Regions from separate parts of the Micromonospora palomenae genome, predicted to be linked through region 1. Evidence: predicted binding sites of a transcription regulator. Region 1 holds the regulator's gene; the other holds the start of a gene.

Evidence for each region. Region 1 encodes HrcA, which represses chaperone genes, less so after heat shock. Its sites were predicted from a motif close to GGTTNGCACNCTCNNNNNGAGNGTGCNAACC; they were not measured.
Region 2: groES (co-chaperone GroES) is a predicted target of HrcA. The motif match lies at 3,179-3,209, and genes of this name have one in related genera.

What each region holds. Positions count from the first base shown of each region.
Region 1 covers NZ_VIXA01000003.1:551,954-558,632, reverse strand. The annotation lists gene dnaJ (molecular chaperone DnaJ) at 1-1,026, opposite strand, end outside; gene hrcA (heat-inducible transcriptional repressor HrcA) at 1,103-2,125, opposite strand; gene FHX75_RS23560 (DUF4870 domain-containing protein) at 2,360-3,031, shown strand; gene hemW (radical SAM family heme chaperone HemW) at 3,075-4,298, opposite strand; gene FHX75_RS23550 (enoyl-CoA hydratase-related protein) at 4,318-5,100, shown strand; gene FHX75_RS23545 (hypothetical protein) at 5,198-6,061, shown strand; gene FHX75_RS23540 (MOSC domain-containing protein) at 6,132-6,679, opposite strand, start outside.
Region 2 covers NZ_VIXA01000002.1:2,031,003-2,037,681, reverse strand. The annotation lists gene FHX75_RS20690 (molybdopterin-dependent oxidoreductase) at 1-888, opposite strand, end outside; gene groL (chaperonin GroEL) at 1,012-2,658, opposite strand; gene groES (co-chaperone GroES) at 2,729-3,043, opposite strand; gene FHX75_RS20675 (THUMP-like domain-containing protein) at 3,331-4,518, shown strand; gene ybaK (Cys-tRNA(Pro) deacylase) at 4,547-5,026, shown strand; gene FHX75_RS20665 (sugar ABC transporter substrate-binding protein) at 5,271-6,368, shown strand; gene FHX75_RS20660 (ATP-binding cassette domain-containing protein) at 6,401-6,679, shown strand, end outside.

The sequences.
Region 1 (6,679 bases):
GGCGTCGAGCTTCGTCGGGGTCCGCACGTCGAGGTGGACGTAGAGGTCGCCCCGGCCGGTGCCGCGCAGGTGCGGCACGCCCCGGGCGCGCAGCCGCAGCGTGCTGCCCGGCTGGGTGCCGGCCTTGACGTCGACCGTCTCCTCGCTGTCCAGCGTCTTGATGGTCAGCCGGGTGCCGAGCGCGGCGGCGGTCATCGGCACGGTGACCCGGCAGTGCAGGTCGTCGCCCTTGCGGGAGTACACGTCGTGCGGCCGCTCGTGGATCTCCACGTAGAGGTCGCCGGCGGTGCCGCCACCCGGGCCCACCTCACCCTGCTGGGCGAGCCGGATCCGCATGCCGTCCTCGACCCCGGCGGGGATCTTGACGGTCAGCGAGCGCCGGGTGCGCACCCGGCCGTCGCCGGCACAGGTCGGGCAGGGGTGCGGGATGGTGGTGCCGTACCCCTGGCAGACGGTGCAGGGCCGGGCGGAGACCACCTGGCCGAGGAAGGTGCGCTGCACCGACTGCACCTCGCCCCGGCCGCCGCACGCCTCGCAGGTGGCCAGGTGGGTGCCGGCGGCGGTGCCGGCGCCGGAGCAGGTGGTGCAGAGCACCGCGGTGTCGACCGTGATCGGCGCCTCGACGCCGAACGCGGTCTCGTGCAGGTCCAGCTCCAGCCGCAGGATCGCGTCGGCGCCCGGCCGGGTACGCGGCCGCGGCCCCCGGGCGCCGCCCGCGGCGCCGCCGAAGAACGCGTCCATGATGTCCTGGAAGCCGACGAACGGGCCCGCGCCGCCGGGAGCGCCCGGCCCCGCGCCGCCGCCACCCGGGGCGAGCGGGTCGCCACCCAGGTCGACGATCTGCCGTTTCCGGTCGTCCGAGAGGACCTCGTACGCGGCGTTGATGTCCTTGAACTTCTCCTGGGCCTCCGGGTCCGGATTGACGTCCGGGTGGAACTGCCGCGCCAGCTTGCGGTAGGCGCGCTTGATCTCGTCATCGGAGGCTTCCCGGCTCACGCCGAGAATGCCGTAGTAGTCCCTGGCCACTGCGTTCGGTGTCCTCATGTTCGTCTCGCGTTGCGCCGGTCGTCGGCCGGAGCCGGGTGCCGGCCCCTGCCCTGGATCAGTTCTGGGCCAGCAGCTCGCCCACGTAGCGTGCCACGGCCCTCACCGTGGCGATGGTGCCGGGGTAGTCCATCCGGGTGGGCCCGAGCACGCCCAGACCGCCGACGATGGTCGCGCCCGGGCCGTACCCGGTGCTGACCACCGAGGCGGCCCGCAGGTTGTCGATCTCGTTCTCGTCGCCGATCAGCACCCGGGTGGTGCTCGGCTCGGCCTCCCCGATGAGCTTGAGCAGCACGACCTCCTCCTCGAGGGCTTCGAGGATCGGGCGCAGCGAGCCCTGGAAGTCGAGCAGGCCGCCCCGGGTGAGGTTCGCGGTGCCGGCGAGCGCGATGCGCTCCTCGTGCCGTTCGACCAGCGTCTCCAGCAGCACGGTGGAGAGCGTGGTCATCGCCCCGCGCAGGTGCGGCGCCGACTCGTCGACCAGCGCCTGGACCAGCGGCGGGGTCTCCGACAGCCGGCTGCCGACCAGCTTCTCGTTGACCAGCCGGCGCAGGTCGGTGACATGGTCGGCGGGGATCGGCGCGGGCAGCTCCACCAGCCGCTGCTCGACCCGGCCGGTGTCGGCGATCATGACCAGCATCAGCCGGGTGGTGGAGATCGGCACCAGCTCCAGGTGGCGCACCGAGGAGCGGGCCAGCGACGGGTACTGCACCACGGCGACCTGCCGGGTCAGCTGGGCCAGCAGCCGCACGGTGCGGTGCACCACGTCGTCCAGGTCGACCGCGCCGACCAGGAAGCGCTCGATCGCCCGGCGCTCGGCCGGGCTCAGCGGCTTGACCCGGGACAGCCGGTCGACGAAGAGGCGGTAGCCACGGTCGGTGGGCACCCGGCCGGCACTGGTGTGCGGCTGCCGGATGTAGCCCTCCTCCTCCAGCACGGCCATGTCGTTGCGCACCGTGGCCGGCGAGACGCCGAGCTGGTGCCGCTCGACCAGGGCCTTGCTGCCGACCGGCTCCTGCGTGGCGACGTAGTCCTCGACGATCGCGCGCAGCACGGCGAGCTTGCGGTCGTCGAGACCCATCTCCCCACCTCCTGACGCACGTCGGCCCGGAGCGACTGAGGCGCCCCGGGCGAGCGCACTGGCACTCGACTGTAGCGAGTGCCAGTCTACGTCGGCGTCCCCGCTGACGCGATGATCAGCGACGGACCACGGGTGCGCCCCGCCACCCGGACGGCGCGCCAGGGCCGATCATCCGGACATCCGGGGCGGTGTCGCTCTGGTGAGGGCTTGCCGGCAACCCCTACCGTGACGTCCATGACTGAACCACCTCGCCCTCCCGGAGCGGGGGACCCCGGCGACCGCCCGGACCCGACCGCCCCGTCCGGCTCGTCGTACGAGCCGCCCACCGCACCACTGTCCGGGGCACCCGGGGCGGGCGGCTATCCCCCGCCCGGTGGCTATCCGCCACCCACCGGTGACCAACCGCCGTCGGGTGGCTACCCACCGCCGGGTGGCTACCCACCGCCGGGTGGTTACTCCGCGCCGGGTGGTTACTCCGCGCCGGGCGTCGGCTATCCGACCGCCGGCGGGTACGGCGCTCCCGGCGGCGGGTACGGCGCCCCGGGCGGCGGGTACGCCACCGACGACGAGAAGACCTGGTCGCTGATCTCGCACTTCGGCGGTCCGGTCGGCGTGATCGTCGGCGGCAGCCTGCTCGGCTGGGTGGCGCCGCTGATCGCGCTCTCCGCCAAGGGCCAGCAGTCCCCGACCGTACGGGCGCACGCCACGGCCTCGCTGAACTTCCAGATCACCTGGGCGATCGCCAACGTCATCGGCTTCGTCCTGGCCATCGTCACCTGCGGGGTGCTCTTCTTCATCCCGATCCTGACCGCTCTGGTGCCGATCATCTTCGGCATCATCGGCGGGGTGAAGGCCACCGAGGGCGTCGTCTACCGCTACCCGGCGAGCTACGCCTTCAAGAAGTGACCGGTCCCGGCCGGCCCACCCGGGCCGGCCGGGCCGTGCGGGATCAGGGCAGCAGGTCGCGGACCACGGCGTCGGCCAGCAGCCGCCCGCGCAGGGTGAGCACCGCCCGCCCCGCCGCGTGCCCCGCCGGGTCCAGCAGGCCGTCGGCCAGCGCCCGCTCGGCGCCCGCCCGACCCGCCGGGTCGAGGGCGTCCAGCGGCAGGCCGGAGGCGAGCCGCAGCCGGAGCATGACGTCCTCCATGTGCGCCTCGCCGGCGGTCAGCACCTCCCGGGCCAGGCCGGGCGACTCCCCGGCGGCCAGGCGCTTCGCGTACGCCGTGGGGTGCTTGACGTTCCACCAGCGCACCCCGCCGACGTGGCTGTGCGCCCCCGGGCCGAGGCCCCACCAGTCCGCGCCGGTCCAGTAGAGCAGGTTGTGCCGGCACCGGGCCGCCTCGGAGCGGGCCCAGTTGGAGACCTCGTACCAGGAGAAGCCGGCCGCGCCGAGGGCCGCCTCCGCGGCCAGGTACCGGTCCGCCGCCACGTCGTCCGACGGGTACGGCAGCTCGCCGCGCCGCATCCGGGCGGCGAGCCGGGTGCCGTCCTCCACGATCAGGGCGTACGCGCTGACGTGGTCCACCCCGGCGGCGACCACCTGGTCGAGGCTGGCGGCGAAGTCCGCCGCGCTCTCCCCCGGCGTGCCGTAGATCAGGTCCAGGTTGACGTGGTCGAACCCGGCCTCGCGGGCCTCCAGCGCGGCGGCGACCGCCCGGCCGGCGCTGTGCCGGCGATCGAGGATCGCCAGCACCCCGGGTGCGGCGGACTGCATGCCCAGGGAGATCCGGGTGTAGCCGGCCGCGCGCAGGGTGCGCAGCGACTGCGGGGTGACCGACTCGGGGTTGGCCTCGGTGGTCACCTCGGCGTCAGCGGCCAGCCCCCAGGTGCGGTCGATGCCGTCCAGGATGCGGGCCAGGTCGTCGGCGGGGAGCAGGGTCGGCGTGCCACCGCCGACGAAGACGGTGTCCACCCGGGGCGGCGGGGTGTCGCCGAGGACCCGGGCGGCCAGCGCCAGCTCGGCCAGCACGGTGTCGGCGTACGACTCCCGGTCGGCGCCGCCGCCGAGCTCGGCCGCCGTGTAGGTGTTGAAGTCGCAGTAGCCGCAGCGGCTGGCACAGAACGGCACGTGGACGTACACGCCGAAGCCGCGCGCGCCGACCGCGCTCAGGGCGGTGGCGGGCAGCGACCCGTCGACGGGGACGGTCTCGCCTTCTGGAAGGACGCCGGGCATGGCCACTAGTGTGCCCGGCATGACCTCTCCCGACCGCCTCGTGCGGGTCGCCACGGCCCGTGGGGTGACCACCCTCACCCTGGACAGCCCGCACAACCGCAACGCGCTCTCCACGCCCCTGATGACCGAGCTGCTGGCCGGGATCGCCGCGGCGGTCGCCGACGACGCCGTCCGGGTGATCGTGCTGGACCACACCGGGCCGGTCTTCTGCTCCGGCGCGGACCTGAAGGAGACGGCCGCCGCGTACGCCAGCGGGAGCGTGCCGGCCGGGATGCTCGGCGACGTGCTGGCGGCGGTCTGGGAGTGCCCGAAGCCGGTGCTGGCGAAGGTGGCCGGGCCGGCGCGGGCCGGCGGCCTGGGCCTGATCGCGGCGGCCGACCTGGCGGTCTGCGCCGAGGAGGCGACGTTCGCCTTCACCGAGGTGCGGATCGGGGTGATCCCGGCGGTCATCTCCGCCACGGTGCTGCCCCGGCTGCACCCGCGCGCGGCGGCCGAGCTGTACCTGACCGGGGACACCTTCGACGGCCGGCGGGCCGCCGAGATCGGCCTGGTGACCGCGGCGGTGCCGGCGGACGGGCTGGACGCGGCGGTGGAGCGCTACTGCGCCTCGCTGGTGCGCGGCGCGCCGAAGGCGCTGGCCGGAGCGAAGGGCCTGCTGCGCCGCCCGGCCCCCACCGACCTGCGCGGCGAGATCGCCGAGCTGTCCGCCCTCTCCACCGGCTACTTCCTCTCCGACGAGGGCCGCGAGGGCGTGCTCGCCTTCCGCGAAAAGAGGAACGCCGCCTGGGTGCCGGTGGATTAGGCGCGTTTCCTTCCTTTGCTCCCGGAAATGTGAACCGGTCGGCCGACCCGGCTCGCCTTTTCGGGCACGTACGCTGGGGATGACCGTGAAACAGGAGGTGCGGGTGCGAAGTCGGGCAATTGTCGCAGTCGGTGTCGTCTTCGCGGTCGTCGCTCTTCTCGGGGTCTGGGTCGTCGTCCGTCAGCTCGGCGGCCAGCTCCGGCTCCCCGTGGCCAGCCGCACCTGCACCGTCCAGGCCGACGGCACGGTGCTGCTCGACGCCGACCAGATGGCGAACGCGGCGACCATCGCGGCGATCGGCATCCAGCGCGAGATGCCCGAGCGGGCGGTGGTGGTCGCGCTGGCCACCGCATACCAGGAGTCGGGCCTGCGCAACCTTGCCGGCGGCGACCGCGACTCGATCGGCCTGTTCCAGCAGCGGCCGAGCCAGGGCTGGGGCACCCCGCAGCAGATCCGCGACCAGCGGTACGCGGCCAACCGCTTCTACGCCGCGCTGAAGAAGGTGCGCGGCTGGGAGGAGATGCGGGTCACCGACGCGGCCCAGGCGGTCCAGCGGTCGGCCTTCCCGACGGCGTACCAGAAGTGGGCGGACGAGTCCGAGGTGCTGACCCGGGCGCTGCTCGGCGAGGCGACCGGCGCGGTGGCCTGCACGGTGAGCCGGACGCCGGTGATGCGGGGCGAGGCGGCCGCGGCGGCGCTGACCCGTGGCCTGACCCTGGACTGGGGGCTGCCGGGCACCGGCACGGTGGCCGCGCTGAGCGGGCTCACCGTGCCCGCCGCCGACCGTCGCGACGGCTGGCGGTACGCCCACTGGCTGGTGTCGCACGCGCCCGACCACGGGGTGAAGCGGGTCCGCTTCGCCGGCCTGGAGTGGACCGCCGAGGACGGCACCTGGGCCAAGGTCTCCGACGGCCGCCCGGCCGACGGCCAGGTGCTGGCCGAGGTCTTCGCCGAGGGGTGACCCCGGTCGCCGGCACCTCGCGGCCCGACGCGGACGCCGGCCTACCGGTGTCGTCCGGCCCGAGACCCGGTCAGGGGCGGGTGCCGGACACCCGGCGACGGACCTTCTCCAGGACCGGCTCCGGCAGCTCGACGGCGTCCAGCAGTCGGGGCAGCAGCTCCGGTTCGAGGTTCATCGCCCGGAACACCTCGCCGATGGTGACCCCGTGCGCGGGCCGGTCCACCACCTCGACCGGGTCGCCCGCGCCGACCTCGCCCTCGCGCAGCACCCGCAGGTACGCCCCGGGCGCCGCCCGCACCGTGAACCGCTTGATCAGGTCGGGTACGCCCCAGAACCCGGCGAAGGTGGTGCAGGGGGTGCGCGGCTTGGTCACCTGGAGCACCGCCGAGCCGATCGCCCACAGCTCACCGATGACCGCCCCGGTCACGTCCACCGCCGAGGTGGTCAGGTTCTCGCCGAACCCGCCGGGCGGGACGGTGCGCCCCAGCTCCGCCGACCACCACTCGGCGTCCTCCCCGGCGTACGCGTAGACCGCCTGGTCGGGGCCGCCGTGGTGGGCCCGCTCGCCGATGAAGTCCCCGGCCACCCCGTCGGCGCGCAGCAGCACCGGACCGTCGA
Region 2 (6,679 bases), on a different contig from region 1:
CGGGGTGACGTAGGGGGCGAGCTGCGCCAGGGACAGGTCCGCACCGGCCGGTACCGCGGGCGCCGCCGCCGACGGGGCGGGCAGCGTGACCGCCTCTCGAGCCGCCGACACGCCCCGGCGACCGGCGAGCCAGTGCCCGCCCAGCCCGGCCACGGCGGCCGCGCCGGCCAGCGCACCCACCCCGCGCAGGAACCGGCGCCGCGACTCCGGGTCGGTGCTCTCCAACGGCTCCCACCCGGCCGGCGGACCAGTCACCGAAGCCGGGCCGCCCACCGCGCCCGCGTCGATCGGCACAGGACCGGCCGGGTCCGCATCGACCGACCCAGAGCTGCCGGCGTGCGGATCGGCCGGCGCAGAGCCGGCGGTCTCCAGGTCGGGGGTCTCCGGGCCGGGCGCGGGCGGCGGCGTCGACGGGCCGGGCGGGGGTGTCGGTGGGGTCCAGGGCCACGGGTCGACCTCCAGCGGGCCGGCGAGGAAGGCCCAGAGCACCAACCCGCCCAGTCCCGCCCCGACCAGCGAGGGCAGCGCGTCGGCGGCGTCGGCGCCGGCCCGGGTGAGGGCGGCGGCCACGCCGAGGGCGGCGAAGGCCGCGATGCCGGCCAGGCCGATCCACAGCCGGCGGACCGCCAGCAGCCCGAGCAGCGCGGCGAACGCGGCGAGCAGCAGCGCCGTCCCGACCAGCAGGGCGATCTTGTCGTACGTGCCGAACAGGGTGATGGCGAACTGCTTCAACGGCTCGGGTACGACGTCCACGACCAGCCCGCCGACCGCGATCAGCGGGGCGGACCGGGGGCCGGTGAGGACCGCGACCGGCTCGGCGACGCCGATGGCCACGGCGGCGGCCGTGATCCCGGCGAGCGCGGCGAGGCCGCGGGGCGTGGTGCTCATCGGACCAGTGTTGTCGATCAACCGGACCGACCGCCAACCACGTCAGCGTTCCGTAATGCCCGCCGCAGACGCGTCAGGGCGCACCGTCGAAGACGGTGCGCCCTGAGCGGCGTAGGCCGTGGGTCAGAAACCCGGGCCGTGCTGGTGGCCGTGACCGTGGCCGTGGCCGTGCCCACCGGCGGCGGCCGGCTCGGCCTTCTCCGGCTTCTCCACCACGAGGCTCTCGGTGGTGAGCAGCAGGCCGGCGATCGAGGCGGCGTTGGTGACCGCGTTGCGGGTCACCTTCACCGGGTCGATGATGCCGGACTTCACCAGGTCGACGTACTGGCCGGTGGCGGCGTCGAGGCCGTTGCCCCACTCCTTGCCGGCGACCTTCTGCACCACCACGTAGCCGTCGTGGCCGGCGTTCTGGGCGATCCAACGCAGCGGCTCGACCAGCGCCTTGCGGACGATCGAGACGCCGGTCTTCTCGTCACCGGTCAGGCCCAGGTCGTCGGCGAGCACCGGCAGGATCTGCGCCAGGGCGGCACCACCACCGGGCACCGTGCCCTCCTCGACGGCGGCCTTGGTCGCGGCGATGGCGTCCTCGATGCGGTGCTTGCGCTCCTTCATCTCGACCTCGGTCGCCGCGCCCACCTTGATGACCGCGATGCCGCCGGAGAGCTTCGCCAGCCGCTCGGCCAGCTTCTCCCGGTCCCACTCGGAGTCCGAGGCCTCGATCTCCTTGCGGATCTGCGCGACCCGGTCGGCGACCTCGGAGGACTGGCCGCCACCGTCGACGACGGTGGTGTTCTCCTTGTCGACCACGACGCGCCGGGCGGTGCCGAGCACCTCCAGGCCGACCTGGTCGAGCTTGTAGCCCAGCTCCGGGGCGACCAGCTCGGCGCCGGTCAGGATCGCCATGTCCTGGAGCATCGCCTTGCGGCGGTCGCCGAAGCCGGGGGCCTTCACCGCGCAGACCTTGAGGGTCTTGCGGATCGAGTTGACCACCAGGGTCGACAGCGCCTGGCCCTCGACGTCCTCGGCGATGATCAGCAGCGGCTTGCTGTTCTGGAGAACCTTCTCCAGCAGCGGCAGCAGCTCCTCGATCGCCGAGATCTTCTGCGTGGTGATGAGGATGTACGGGTCCTCCAGGACCGACTCCTGCGACTCCACGTCGGTGACGAAGTTCGGCGAGATGAAGCCCTTGTCGAACTGCAGACCCTCGGTCACCTCCAGCTCGGTGGTGAGCGCGGAGCCCTCCTCGACGGTGATGACACCGTCGCGGCCGACCTTCTCCATCGCCTCGGCGATCAGCTCGCCGATGGTGGCGTCCTGCGCGGAGATGGTCGCGACGTTCGCGACCGCCTCCTTGCTGGCAACCTCGACGGCCCGGTCGAGCAGCGCCTCGGAGACCTTGGCGGCCGCCGCGTCGATGCCCCGCTTGAGACCGGACGGGTTGGCCCCGGCGGTCACGTTGCGCAGGCCCTCGCGGACCATGGCCTGGGCCAGCACGGTCGCGGTGGTGGTCCCGTCGCCGGCGACGTCGTTGGTCTTGGTCGCCACCTCCTTGACCAGCTGCGCGCCGAGGTTCTCGTAGGGGTTGGTGAGCTCGATCTCCTTGGCGATGGTCACGCCGTCGTTGGTGATCGTGGGCGCACCGAATTTCTTGTCCAGGACGACGTTGCGCCCGCGCGGGCCGAGGGTGACCTTGACCGTGTCCGCGAGGGCGTTGACACCGTGCTCGAGCAGGTGCCGGGCGTCGTCCGAGAAGCTCAGGATCTTCGCCATGAATGTCCCTTCGAAGCGCCGTTGCCCCGGCCCGGCGAGCCGGACCGGGGCAACGACACTGATCGGTTGCTTACTTCTCGATGACCGCGAGGACGTCGCGGGCGGAGAGCACCAGGTACTCCTCGCCGGCGTACTTGACCTCGGTGCCGCCGTACTTCGAGTAGATGACGGTGTCGCCGACGTTCACGTCAACCGGGATCCGGTTGCCCTTGTCGTCGATGCGACCCGGGCCGACAGCGAGGACGGTGCCCTCCTGCGGCTTCTCCTTGGCGGTGTCGGGGATCACGATGCCCGACGCCGTGGTGGTCTCAGCCTCGTTCGCCTGGACCAGGATCCGGTCCTCGAGCGGCTTGATCGCAACCTTGGTCGCGGTAGTCACGGGCATACCCTCCTGGGGTACTGGTTTCGTTGCCGGTCGACCGGGGCCGACCAGCGTCAATCTGCCACATGCCACCGGGCGGGGCCGTCGTCGCGGGTGCCGGTCCGCCTGGCGTTCAGCGCCCGCGCCGGATGGCCCGGGAGCTGGCACCCTCGAGGTGAGAGTGCTAATCGCAGGTTATTCCTCGGCTAGCACTCCGTCAAGGAGAGTGCCAGCGCGTCGCGCCCGAACGGCCGCGATCGACGCGGCAGGGGCCGGTCGGACGGCGCGGGGCGGGCCGGGAGAATGGGCGGGTGGACATCGACCAGCTCGCCGCGCTGCGTACCCCCGAGGGGTCGGCCGCGCTCGCCGCGGCGGCCGAGCTGGCCGGCGGCGACCCGCTGGCCTCGGCCGCCGCGCTGCGCGCCGCCGGGGTGCCGGCCGCGCTGGCCGCCGCCGCGCTGACCCAGGCTGAGCTGCGTCGCCGGGCGGTGGCCAAGTTCGGTCCCGAGGCCGCCGGGATGTTCTTCACCCGGGCCGGGCTGGAGCAGGCGACCCGCCGGCCGGTCGCGGACCGGCGCGCCGCGCGGCTGCGCGCCGCCGGCGTGCGCACCCTCGCCGACCTCGGGTGCGGCCTCGGCGCCGACGCGCTCGCCGCCGCCCGCGCCGGCATCCGGGTGTACGGGGTGGAGGCCGACCCGGTCACCGCCGCGATGGCCGCCGCGAACGCCGAGGCGGCCGGGCTGGCCGAGGAGTTCACCGTGGAGTGCGGCGACGCGACGGCGTTCGACGTGACCCGGGTGGACGGGGTGTTCTGCGACCCGGCACGACGCCGGGCGGGCACCGGCCGGCGGATCTTCGACCCGAACGCCTACTCCCCACCCTGGGACTTCGTCGTCCGGCTGGCCGAGCGGGTGCCGTACACGGTGGTGAAGGTGGCCCCCGGCATCGACCACGCGCTGATCCCGGCGGGCGCCGAGGCGGAGTGGGTGAGCGCGGACGGCGACCTGGTCGAGGCGGCGCTCTGGTGCGGCCGGCTGGCCGAGGTGCCCCGCCGGGCCACCGTGCTGCGCGGCGACGTCGCGCACCGGCTCACCGGCTCGGGGGCGGCGGAGGCGGCCGTCGGCCCCACCCGCCGCTTCCTGTACGACCCGGACCCGGCCGTGGTCCGCGCGCACCTGGTCGCCGAGCTGGCCGACACCCTCGACGCGACGATCGCCGACCCGAGCATCGCCTACCTGTACGCGGACACCCCGACCGCGACCCCGTTCGCCCGCTGCCTGGAGGTCACCGACGTGCTGCCGTTCTCGCTCAAGCGGCTGCGCGCGCTGCTGCGGGAGCGCCGGGTGGGCCGGGTGGAGATCCTCAAGCGCGGCTCGGCGCTGGAGCCGGAGAAGCTGCGCCGCGACCTGAGGCTGGCCGGCGACGCGCCGGCGAGCCTGGTGCTCACCCGGGTCGCGGGGGCGCCGACCGTGCTGGTCTGCCGGCCCGTCGCGAGCTGACGTCCGGCGTCCGGTTAGCGTGACCGGCATGGCGGGACAGGGCACTCCGGCGACGGCGCTGCTGGCGAAGCGGAAGATCCGGCACAGCACCCACCCGTACGACGTCTCCCCCGACGCGCCGAACTACGGCGCGCTGGTCGCCGAGGCGCTCGGGGTGCCGCCGGAGCGGGTGTTCAAGTCGCTGGTCACCGAGGTGGACGGGGCGCTGACGGTGGCCGTCGTCCCGGTCACCGGCGAACTGGACCTCAAGGCGCTGGCCGCGGCCGTCGGCGGCAAGCGGGCGACGATGGCCGACCGGGCGGCCGCCGAGCGGGCCACCGGTTACGTCCGGGGCGGGATCAGCCCGCTCGGCCAGCGAAAGCGGCTGCCCACGGTGCTGGACTCCTCGGCGCTGGCGTACGACACCATCTACGTCTCGGCCGGCCGCCGCGGGCTCCAGCTCCAACTGGCCCCGGCCGATCTGGTCGCGCTGACCGACGCCACCACCGCCGCCCTCGCCGCCCACTGATCAGTTCCGGCCGCCGGAAAAAGAAACGGCACCGGTGTAGAAACGATTTCCCACGCCGAAACTCGTCGCGCGGCAGAGCGGATCGGACCTGCGGAGATCGCGCCTTTTCCCGCGTTACGGGATCGTTACGGCGGTCCGCCAAACTCGTGAGCTCGGCAGTCTTGCGCCGCCGACACGGGTGGCAATACGTTGCCGCTCACAACAAACCAGCCTGCCACCACCCACCCCGAAAGGACCCGTGCAGATGCGCAAGGGCCTCCTCGCACTCACCGTCGTCGGCCTGCTGGCCGCCAACGGCGTGGCCGGTTGCGGCGACCAGCTCACCAGCGGCAGCGCAGCCGATGGCGCCCGGAAACCGAAGATCGGCGTGATCCTGCCCGACAGCAAGTCCTCCGCCCGGTGGGAGGGCGCGGACCGCAGGTTCCTCGAGGAGGCGTTCGACGCCGCCGGAATCGACTCCGACATCCAGAACGCGCAGGGTGACAAGAGTCAGTTCTCCAACATCGCGGAGCAAATGATCACCAATGGGGCGACGGTCCTGATGATCGTCAATCTCGATTCCGGCACCGGCAAGGCGGTGCTGGAGAAGGCGCGGTCGCAGGGCATCGCCACCATCGACTACGACCGGCTCACCCTCGGCGGCTCGGCGCAGTACTACGTCAGCTTCGACAACGAGGCGGTGGGCAAGCTCCAGGGCCAGGGCCTGGCCAGGTGCCTGACCGAGAAGGGCGCGCGGAAGCCGGTCGTCGCCTTCCTCAACGGTTCACCGACTGACAACAACGCCACCCTGTTCAAGAGCGGCTACGACTCGATCCTCAAGCCGAAGTTCGACGCCGAGGAGTTCCGCAAGGGCCCGGACCAGTGGGTGCCCGACTGGAACAACGCCCAGGCCGGCGTCATCTTCGAGCAGATGCTCACCCAGACCGAGGGCCGGATCGACGGCGTCCTCGCGGCCAACGACGGCCTGGGCAACGCGGCCATCTCGGTGCTGAAGAAGAACAAGCTCAACGGCAGGATCCCGGTGACCGGCCAGGACGCCACCGCCCAGGGGCTGCGCAACATCCTCGCCGGCGACCAGTGCATGACCGTCTACAAGGCGATCAAGGACGAGGCGAAGGCCGCCGCCGACCTGGCCATCGCGCTGGCCAACGGGCAGCGGAAGGAGACCGGCCAGACGGTCCGGGATCCGGAGAGCGGCCGCGCCGTCGACGCCATCCTGCTCACCCCCAAGGCCATCTACGCCGACGACGTCGCCGATGTGATCGCCGACGGCTTCGTCACCAAGGACGAGGTCTGCTCCGGGGAGTACGCCAAGCTCTGCGCCACCGCCGGCGTCAACTGACGGCACCCTGCCGACGCGCAAAGGAGAACCCCGTGTCCGCGACCCCCCTGCTGGAACTGCGCGGGATCGACAAGAGCTTCGGTCCCGTGCAGGTCCTGCGTGATGTCGCTCTCTCCGTTCACCCGGGCGAGGTGACCGCGCTGGTCGGCGACAACGGCGCCGGAAAGTCCACCCTGGTCAAGTGCATCAGCGGTATCCACCCGACCGACTCCGGCGAGTTCCTCTTCGAGGGCCGCCCGGTCACCGTGAGCAGCCCCCGTGACGCCGCCGCGCTGGGCATCGACGTCGTCTACCAGGACCTCGCGCTCTGC